2 regions of the Sphingorhabdus arenilitoris genome follow, and region 1 is predicted to be linked to the other one. Evidence: predicted binding sites of a transcription regulator. Region 1 holds the regulator's gene; the other holds the start of a gene.
The links. Region 1 encodes LexA, which represses DNA repair genes until DNA is damaged. Its sites were predicted from a motif close to GTTCCNCNCTTGTTCT; they were not measured.
Positions count from the first base shown of each region.

Region 2: a site for LexA is predicted at 2,549-2,564, ahead of ACFOWX_RS12250 (S24 family peptidase). Genes of this name have one in related genera too.

Region 1 covers NZ_JBHSDH010000013.1:622,565-627,778, forward strand. The annotation lists gene ACFOWX_RS07090 (ankyrin repeat domain-containing protein) at 1-120, shown strand, start outside; gene trpC (indole-3-glycerol phosphate synthase TrpC) at 126-917, shown strand; gene moaC (cyclic pyranopterin monophosphate synthase MoaC) at 914-1,390, shown strand; gene ACFOWX_RS07105 (molybdopterin molybdotransferase MoeA) at 1,383-2,564, shown strand; gene lexA (transcriptional repressor LexA) at 2,664-3,365, shown strand; gene ACFOWX_RS07115 (ComEC/Rec2 family competence protein) at 3,503-5,214, opposite strand, start outside.
Region 2 covers NZ_JBHSDH010000013.1:1,657,406-1,662,619, forward strand. The annotation lists gene rpsA (30S ribosomal protein S1) at 1-379, shown strand, start outside; gene ACFOWX_RS12235 (integration host factor subunit beta) at 602-880, shown strand; tRNA gene ACFOWX_RS12240 (tRNA-Leu) at 981-1,066, shown strand; gene ACFOWX_RS12245 (MBL fold metallo-hydrolase) at 1,100-1,795, opposite strand; gene ACFOWX_RS12250 (S24 family peptidase) at 1,850-2,491, opposite strand; gene ACFOWX_RS12255 (hypothetical protein) at 2,621-2,809, shown strand; gene ACFOWX_RS12260 (hypothetical protein) at 2,806-3,111, shown strand; gene ACFOWX_RS12265 (hypothetical protein) at 3,139-4,227, opposite strand; gene ACFOWX_RS12270 (TIGR04063 family PEP-CTERM/XrtA system glycosyltransferase) at 4,256-5,214, opposite strand, start outside.

The sequences.
Region 1 (5,214 bases):
CTGATTCAACAAATACAGAAACGGCAAGGAGATACGGAACGGCTATGCGAGATTGCGGTGCAATGGGTTAAGCTCAACCCAATTCCGTTGAAGTTACCCGCTCCGGATTATAAACGCTGATGGAAATGACCGACAAACTCACCGAAATTTGCAACGCCACCCGCGAAGAGGTTGCTCGGCGCAAGCTGGCTTATCCCGGTGGCGTCAATGCAGCATGGCCGGCGCCCTCGTCCCCGCGCGGGTTTGAGGCGGCTTTGCGGGTCAAGGCGGCGAGCGGCTTTGCCCTTATTGCTGAGATCAAGAAAGCGTCGCCGTCCAAGGGATTGATCCGCGCCGATTTTGATCCCCCTGCCCATGCCCGCGATTATCAGGCGGGCGGGGCGGCCTGCCTGTCAATCTTGACCGATGCCCCCTATTTTCAAGGGCATGAGGATTATTTGATCGCCGCGCGGGCGGCTTGCGACCTGCCGGTATTGCGCAAGGATTTTATGGTCGACCCCTGGCAATGTGCAGAGGCGCGGGCGATGGGGGCGGACGCGATCCTGATTATTGTGGCGGCGCTTTCCGACGCGCAAATGGCGGAAATTGAGGATGCGGCAATTGCGCAAGGAATGGACGTGCTGGTCGAAACGCATAATGAGGCGGAGATGGAGCGAGCGCTCATCACGCTCCAATCGCGGCTGATTGGCGTCAACAACCGGAACCTAAAGACATTTGACGTCGATTTATCGACCACAGAGCGTTTGGCGGCCATGGCCCCGCCCGAAGCGTTGCTGATCTGCGAAAGCGGTATCAGCGTCCATGCCGATTGCCTGCGCATGGAAAAACATGGCGTGCGGACATTCCTTGTCGGTGAAAGCCTGATGCGGCAAGATGACGTCGCGGCGGCAACGCAGAGGCTGTTGACCGGGTCATGACAAAGCTTACCCATATTGATGACGCGGGCAACGCCGCAATGGTTGATGTGTCGGGTAAGGCCGAAAATTTGCGAGAAGCGGTCGCCGAAGGGCGGATTAGCATGAGCGCAGAGGCGCTGCGGGCGATAAGGGACGGCATGGTCAAAAAGGGCGACGTGCTTGCTGCCGCCCGAATTGCCGGGATAATGGCGGCGAAGAAGACAAGCGAGCTGATCCCGCTTTGCCATCCGCTGATGCTTTCCAAAGTGTCCGTTGACTTTGCATTTGAAGATGATGCCATTCGGGCGACGGGCACCGCACGGTTGACTGGGCAGACAGGGGTGGAGATGGAAGCGTTGACCGCAGTTTCGGTGGCGCTGCTCACTCTATATGACATGGCGAAGGCGCTGGATAAGGCGATGGTGATTTCCGATATCCGCTTGCTCAAAAAAACCGGCGGAAAATCTGGCGATTGGACCGCCCCCCATGATTAGCGTGGAAGAGGCGCGGCAAAGGCTGCTAAAGCTTGCCTCGCTTATGCCGGTCGTTTCAACTCCCTTACCCTTGGCAAAGGGGCGGTTTTTGGCGGAAGATTTAATCGCACGGCGGCAGCAACCGGCGGCGCATATGTCGGCCATGGATGGCTATGCCGTCCGTTTTTCCGACTGCCCCGGCCCATGGTCAGTCATTGGCGAAAGCGCAGCGGGGCATCGCTATAACGGCGCATTGGCCGCAGGTGAAGCGGTCAGGATATTTACGGGCGCGCATCTGCCCGAAAATTCCGATTGCGTTATTATACAAGAAGATATTGAGAGAAGCGGAGATAATATCTCGCTTTGCGGGGATGCCCCCCATCAAAAATGGCACCATGTTCGCAAGGCTGGATCGGATTTTTCCAATGGCGACAGACTGGCCCAAGCGGGAACGCAGGTGAATGCCGGAATTATCGCGGCCGCCGCGATGGCAGGCTACGGTGACCTGCCCCTTTTTGCCGGGCCGCGCGTTGCGATAATCTCCTCCGGTGATGAGCTGGTCCCGCCGGGTTTGCCGCTGCGCACCGAACAAATCCCGTCATCCAATGCTGTCATGATTGCCGCCATGCTATCTTCGCTGCCATGTGAGGTGCAGGATTTGGGCATTGCCCGGGACAATTTGGCGTCATTGGCCGAAAAGCTGGAACAGGCAAAAGGGGCGGATATTATCGTGACCATTGGCGGGGCGTCGGTCGGCGACCATGATCTGGTCCACCGCGCCGCGACTGACGCAGGTGCAACGATGGATTTTTGGCGGATTGCCGTGCGTCCAGGAAAGCCATTAATGGCCGGAAAGCTTGGGAATTCGGTGATGTTGGGCCTGCCTGGAAATCCGGGTTCGGCCTTTGTGACCGCCTTTTTATTCCTTTTGCCGCTGGTTCGGCATATGGCTGGATCAGCGCAGCCATGGCCGACATCGCTATCCGCCCCCTGCACCACCGCCATTGCAGCAGGCGGACCGCGCGCCGAATATTTGCGCGCGGTGCTGCAAGATGGCGAATTGACGCCATTTCACATGCAAGACAGCGGCGTCACCAAACCCTTGGCGAGCGCAAATGCGCTTATCATTCGCCCGGTTGATGCACCGCCAGTAGGCGTGGGCGATATAGTTGCATATCTGCCATTGGACATATGACCAAACCGGCCATTCGGCAGCAATCTGTAAAGCGGCTTGACATAACCTGATTTGTTCCGTAATTGTTCCTACTATGTTTAACCGCATAGGGAACAGATGATGTTGACCGCTAAACAAAATGAATTGCTTCGCTTCATTCATGAACGATTGGAAGAGGGCGGCGTATCTCCTTCTTTTGAAGAGATGAAAGACGCGCTCAACCTGAAAAGCAAATCGGGTGTCCATAGGCTGATCGGCGCATTGGAAGAGAGAGGCTTTATTCGCCGCCTCCCCAACCGCGCCCGTGCCCTTGAAATATTGCAAATGCCGGAGGGCGGCGGAGCAAAATCTGTCAGCAATGTTGTTTCGTTGGCCACTAAATCAGCTGATAAGCCGAATAACGGAAAATCGGCCAATGCGATGCCGCTTGCGGCCAATGACGTCATGGAAATCCCTTTGCATGGCAGGATCGCTGCCGGTGTTCCTATTGAAGCGATGGAAACCACCGAAACGCTAGCCGTTCCGATGGCTCTATTGGGCACAGGTGAGCATTATGCATTAGAAGTGTCGGGAGATTCGATGATCGAAGCCGGAATTTTTGACGGCGATTATGCGTTGATCAAGAAAACCGATTCCGCGCGCGATGGCGAAATTGTCGTGGCATTGGTACGCGGCGAAGAGGCTACGTTAAAATATCTGCGCCGCGAAAATGGCAACATAAGGCTGGATCCGGCAAATGCCGCTTATACACCGCAAGTGTATAGCCCGCATGAAGTGTTGATTCAGGGCAAGCTTGCGGGGCTGCTGCGCCGTTACCATTAAGGGTAGCGGGGCAGTATACCGGCGCTGATTGAACGGGCTGCTGGAGCGGTTTGGGTATATTGCGGTCAGGTGTTATTATCGCTGGCCTGACTGGCAGCTACCTTACACTCTATTTTGCCGGACACCCCGCAGCCTGTTTATTTGCCCGCAATTATCCAAGGATGATGGTGACCGGCGGCGACAACGCTTTCCACGCGGGGACCCGAAAATGCATTCGATAGGTAAAAGGTCAGCCCGCCGGTTTTGGCGAGAGATTCACGGTCAGCGCGCAGCCATTTCGGCTTGCAACTACGCGGTAGCCAGCGGTCACTAACCACTATGTCAACCCGCTTACAGGCCACAGCCAATTCCATCGAGGGGATATAATACCGGCTGCGCAGAGCCAATATATTCCATCTGCGCCCATCTCGGTCGATGGTAATCACGCAAGCATCCGCCGTACATTGCGCACCGGGCCAATCGGTAATAGCAACCGGCTCTGCCTTAACCCCAGCATTCTCACGCAGCGTATCGCGAACATAATCCCCCGCTCGGTCGCGCAGGAGCGCCAATTTCCCGTCGCTACCCACCACCGCCAAATGCTTACCGTCGCCTGTGACCAATATATCTGGATATGGCGCGGTGATCATCGCGGTCAATCCGATCAGAAATAGCGGGATGCCAAAATACCTCGCCCGCCGCCGGAAAATACCAAAATATAATGCCCCCAATATCATGGCGGCAAAGGCCCATTGCGGCATAACGGGCAACATGGAAACCGCGCCGGGCGCCGCGCTGACGCCATGGGCCAAAGCCAATATTGCCCGTAAGGATATATCGGTAACCCACCAAAATGGCGCGCCCAGCCCCACCAGATCAAAGGTCAACGCCAATGCTTCGAAAGGCATCACAAGGAATGTCGTCATCGGAATTGCGATGACATTGGCCAATGCGCCATAAAGCCCGCTTTTGTGGAAATGGAAAATAGCAATCGGCGCCAATATAAGCTCAATCGCGGCCCCGGTGATCAGCAGGATAACGATGCTCCGCCCCATTTTCCTGATCAAACCATCTTGCTGTCCGGCGCGCGTAAAATTCTGCATCCACCGGCTTTCATGCAGGACAATAATTGTTGAAACCGCCGCAAAGCTTAGCTGAAAACTGGGCCCCGCCAGACTTTCCGGCCATATGAGCATGATCACGCTGGCACCAAATGCGACAAGCCGCAGGCTGATCGCATCGCGCCCCATTGCCAATGCCGCCAATATCAACAATGCGGCGACGCATGACCGGATGGTCGGCACTTCGGATCCTGTTAACAGCGTATATCCAATCGCGCCCATTGCTGCGACAGCCGCCGCAATAAGCGGCACCGGAAAACGCAATGCAATGCGCGGGAACAGCGCCAATATCCGGCTCATTAAGAGGAAAATCGCGCCGACAACCGCGGTTACATGCAGGCCGCTGATCGATAGTAAATGCGCCATTCCGCTATTGCGCATTGCCTCTGCGTCATCATCTGAAATGGCGCCGCGATCCCCGGTGGCGAGCGCTGCCGCGATTGACCCACTGCCGGGGGGCAATTGGGACGTGATATGCGCCGATAATGCACGGCGAACATTTCCTAAAGTCGGCTTGTGAGAAGAGGGTCTGTATAATGTCACATTGCCCAGGATCGTTCCTGTTGCGCCCAAACCGTCAAACCACGCCCGCCGCGCAAAATCATATCCCCCCGGCACGCTAGGTCCGGCGGGCGGAACAAGCCGCGCTTTCATTCGGATAACCGCACCGCTGGTAAATTCAGGCCGGTACTTTTCTGCATCCAGATTGACACGGACTTTTTCGGGCAAGCCCGCATGCCCACCGGTTG
Region 2 (5,214 bases), 1.0 Mb from region 1:
CAAGCAACTTGAAAAAGGCGCGCCATCGGCTGCTCCTTCGGCAAGCGGCCTGAAAAAAGGCGCAACCGTTACCGTCACTGTCCTTGAAGTGCGCGATGGCGGGCTCGAAGTTCAGGCGGGCGAAGATGGCGTCACAGGCTTCATCAAACGCAGCGACCTTGGCCGCGACCGCGACGAACAACGTCCCGACCGTTTCCAAGTTGGTCAGAAATTCGACACGATGGTCACTGGATTTGACCGTTCGAAAAAACCGAATTTCTCGATCAAGGCATTGCAACTATCCGAAGAGAAGCAAGCGGTTGAACAATATGGTTCGTCCGATTCCGGTGCATCGCTTGGCGACATTTTGGGCGAAGCGCTCAAGAAGCAGGAAAAATAAGCAACTGCTTCAAATGAAAACAAAAAACCCGCCGCGCTTCTGCCCGGCGGGTTTTTTTATGCGCCTTACCCCAATTGGGACGAAGAATTTTGCCATTTTCATTGTAAAATCGAAAAAAGTCTGCCAAAATTATGGTCTAAGTTCCGTGAAGTGCATGCGGCTATATGGGGGTATATCCGCAGGTTGGTTGCACTAGGTTCGTCATTTTTGAGGGATAAACACATGATCCGATCCGAATTGGTTAAAAAGCTTGAGAGCGAAAATCAGGATCTCAAAACAGAAGAAGTAGAGCGGATCGTGGATCTGTTCTTCAATCAGATTATTCAGCGGCTGGCCGATGGTGGCCGCGTCGAACTGCGCGGCTTTGGCGCATTTTCAACCCGTGAGCGCAGCCCCCGTAAAGGCCGCAACCCGCGCACAGGAGAATCGGTGGACGTTCCGTCAAAACGCGTCCCCTATTTCAAACCGGGTAAGGAAGTACGCGAACGGTTGAATGGCTGAACGCAATGATACGGGGCCCAATCAGGTCCCGTTTTTCATTTTTCTTTCCAATAAGCTTGACCTGCAGGGCAATATATTGTTTTCGCAGCCGACACCTTATGCGGACGTGGCGAAATGGTAGACGCTACAGACTTAAAATCTGTTATCAGAAATGGTGTGCGGGTTCGAGTCCCGCCGTCCGCACCATCCTAAAATTCGATTATAGCTATTTTTTCTGGGCTATCGCCGCGCCGCAAGCACATCGTCAGCGACAAAGGCGTTGGTCCGCCGTTCATGGCCAAATTGGCTTGCGGGGCCATGGCCGGGGATGAAAGTCACATCATCGCCCAGCGGCCATAATTTCTGGGTGATCGCGTCGATCAGATGCTGATGATTGCCGCGCGGAAAATCCGTGCGGCCAATTGAACCTTGAAATAGGACATCGCCGACAATCGCAAGCTTTGATGGGCCATGGTAAAAAATAACATGGCCAGGCGTATGACCCGGACAATGAATGACATCCAATGTCAGATTACCCACGGTGACCGTGTCGCCATCATCCAGCCAGCGATCAGGTTCAAAAACCTGTCCATTGACGCCATATTTGCGTCCATCCTCGGCCAATTGCGATATCCAGAACCGGTCTTCCTTTTGCGGCCCTTCGATCGGCACGTCCAGTTCCTTGGCCAAAATCCCCGCCTCTCCGCAATGGTCAATATGGCCGTGAGTGATCAGGATCTTTTCCAGCTCGACCCCGGTCTGCGCCAGCGCCGATTTGACCTTATGCAAATCACCGCCGGGATCCACCAACGCTGCCTTATTGGTGGCGGTGCACCAGATGAGCGAGCAATTTTGCTGCAGCGGTGTCACAGGAATGATTGCGGCTTTTAACGGCGGCTGCACCGCTGCTGTGCTATTAGAAAGATTATTCGTCATGTCTGGCTATCTGGCGCGAATAGGCCGCCATGGCAAGGTTTTCTGATAGAATTATCACAGCCGCCTGCCGGTCCAGACCACCCGGCCAATGACCGAAATATCGGTGCCGGCAACATCGGGCCAATCCGGATAGGATGGATTATCGGATAGCACCGACAAACGTCCTGCGGGCCCCTTCGCCAATCGTTTCACCATCAACACATCGTCCATGCGAATGACATGGATGCCATCGCGCAAGGGCCGCTGTGCTGCGCCGCGATCCACCATAATGTCATCACCATCGAGCAAAGTCGGCGACATGCTGTCCCCTTGCACCCGGATCAGCGAAAGCAGCGATATATCGCTTGCCAGTTTTTTCAGCCATTTTTCATCAAAGCCAATCTGCCCCGCAATCCATTCTTCATCGGTCAATGCCCCCGCGCCCGCCGACGCACCAATTTCCAGTTTGGGCATAAGCCGCAGCCCGGCAGGCATTTGCGCTCTTCCCTCTGGCCCGCCCAGATCCGTTTCGGAAACACCGAAATATCGGGCCAATATCCCGCGTTCGCGTTCACCCAGAAAACGCGGCGTGCCGCGCTTAATATATTGTTGAATATAGGCGGCATTTTTGCCGATCAATTTGGACAAGCCAGCATAATCATCGCCATTGTCCGTAATCAAACGGTCCAAAACCACCCTAGGGTCATTTTCATCCATTTCGGCTTCATAGCATAGGATTTTTCCTAGACAAGTAGGATTTCGCCTATCATTGATGTTCCTGATTTGTTCGCATCGATTCGTTCCGGCTGGAGCGTGGCGGATCCGGTTGCAAGAAAAGGAGATGAAATGTTTATCAACCGCGAAATCGAAAAATTCCTGATCGAACAGGATATGCCCGCCACAAAATTTGGCCGTCTTGCCGCGCATGACCCGCGCCTCGTGCTCGACATTCGCATGGGCCGCGAATTGCGAAGCGGCACAATTGTAAAGCTGCGCTCATTTATGAACCGTTATCGGCAGGAGTGCGGCATATGACCGGAACAGCCGATGAAATGCGCCTGAAATCAGAATTGATGCAACTAATTACCCCTGCACAAATCACAAAAATTGAAAGCCGCGATTGGTGCAGCGCCACATTTCAGGGACGGCAGCTGCGCTATGATATCCTGTGGCAGGGGCGCGCAGGACAAGCCGGTGTCAGCCGGTTGGCAAGCCTATTGCCCGATCACCCATTCCCGCTGGAAAGGCATTTTATTGCGGACATCATCGTTGAAAATATTTCGGATCTTGACGCTGAAACTACGGCAGAGATTAGCATATTGATGATCGCGGATTAGGCATAATGAGCCAAAGGAAATTTCCTATTAACGGTTATTCATCCGCCTCAATGTCTCCAAAGCGGCATTGAGCGCATCGTCCATTTCTTCTTCGGCGGCGGCATTTACGGGTTGCGGCGGGGAGGCTGGCACGGCCTCCAATGGTGGGCGTGTCATCGGTTTGGGATCGGCACGCTCCTGCGCCGGCGATGGCACCGGTAAAGGTGCAGCGGGCGGCGCAATGGGCGGCTCGGCATCAGCCTGTTGATGCGCTTGAACTGCAATTTGTGGTTCGGCCTGTGCGCGCAGCATTTGTGCGGCCACTTTTTCCAGCTCATCCAATTGTTTTTTGCGTTCGGCAACCGCAGCCTCCATTTGCGCCACCATTTCGGCCAAACTGGCCCCTGGCTTCGTGGTGGGGGCGGGCTTCGCGGTGGGGGCGGGTTGGTCCACAGGAGTGGCAGGCAGTGGCGGGGCCGGTAGAGGGGCCGAGGGCTGGGCTGGTTCGGGCGAGACGGCAATATTTGGCTCCTGAGCCGCCATCCAAGCTTCTTGTTCCGGCGATGCGGCAAGTTTAGATATATTCGGCGCAGCTGCCTGCTGATCGCCCATTAAATCGGCTCCAGCCAGATCGGTTAGTGCCGATATGGGTTTTCGCACGGGTGCGTCCGGATGACTATCTTGGCCCCGCAATTTCGGCAGGTCGGCAAGATCAAATATGTCATCTTCACCGCGTTGCCAGGGCATTTTGGGGCGAATAAGCCCGGCCAAGCGCTGTTTGATTGCGGCAAATGCACCGCCGCTTTGCTGACCGCTTTCGGCGGCCGAGCGGGCGGCATGGTGATCTACGGCTTCGCTACGCGCTTCGGAAGCCATCTCGCCCTCTTTGGGGCGCAGCACCAGTGCGAGCAACAGCAATAGAGCAACGGCGCCTGTGCCAAATGCGATTAACGCCCGCGCTGTATCGCCGAGCGGCGCAGCGGTCGCCGGAAATAACTCGGATAAGCCGGTGGCACCGGTGATCGATTCGAGGATGGATACAGGAATAAACATTGTGCCAGCCGCAGCAATCACGCTGCCGCCTATCGCCATCATTATGGCTTTCATCTGGTTATTGTTCGGGCTTATCATACCCATATCCACTGGCTCCGGTTTTGCCCGTCTGTCAGGCTGCTTTACAAATACTGCTCTGACCTAACAGCAAATGGTAAACAGGATCGTAACGATGAATATTTTCTTGCCAGTTCCGTTCTTTGGCAACAAAGGCGCGGGCCGTTTGACGCCGATTGTCCCATAAAGCCCGCGAATCCAATAAGCCTTCCAATGCCGCCGCGATACCCGCAGGATTGTCGGCTGGGAATAAGGTGCCGGTCACGCCATCTTCGATCAATTCCCGGTGCCCGCCGACATCGGATGCCGCCACCAGCCGCCCCTGCGCCATGGCCTCGAGCGGTTTTAAGGGCGTCACCAAATCGGTCAGCCGCATCGATTTGCGCGGATAGGCCAATATATCGACAAGGCTATAATATAGCTCAACCTGATCATGCGGGACGCGGCCGACGAAATGGATTTTATCTGCCGCCGGTGACGCCTGCGCCCATGCTCGCAGCGGCGCCTCCATTGGCCCGCCGCCAACCAGCAGTAAGTGGGCGTCCTTCACGCTGCCTTTCATATGCGCCATTGCAGCTATCAGGTCATCCAAGCCTTCATAATCGTAAAAGCTGCCAATATAGCCGATAACATCCTTGCCAATCAGGCCCAGCTGCGCGGCAAGAGCATCGTCACGCGGAGCCGGATTTCCGAACAGCTCCATATCGACGCCATTGGGTGAAACGATAATTTTGTCCGCCGCTACGCCGCGCTGAATCAAATCACCGCGCAATCCTTCACATATCACGGCAACCGCATCGGCCTTTGCCACGACGTGATTTTCAAGCGCGCGGGTCAGGCGGTATTTGGCCGAACCTTCGCTGCCTGTGCCATTGCCGACCGCGGCATCCTCCCAAAAAGCGCGAATCTCATACACCAGTGGTAGCCCGAGCCGCTGTGCTGCCCAAGCTGCGGCCAAACCATTGAGCGCAGGCGAATGGGCGTGCAGCAAGTCAAATGGCCATCGGCGGTGAA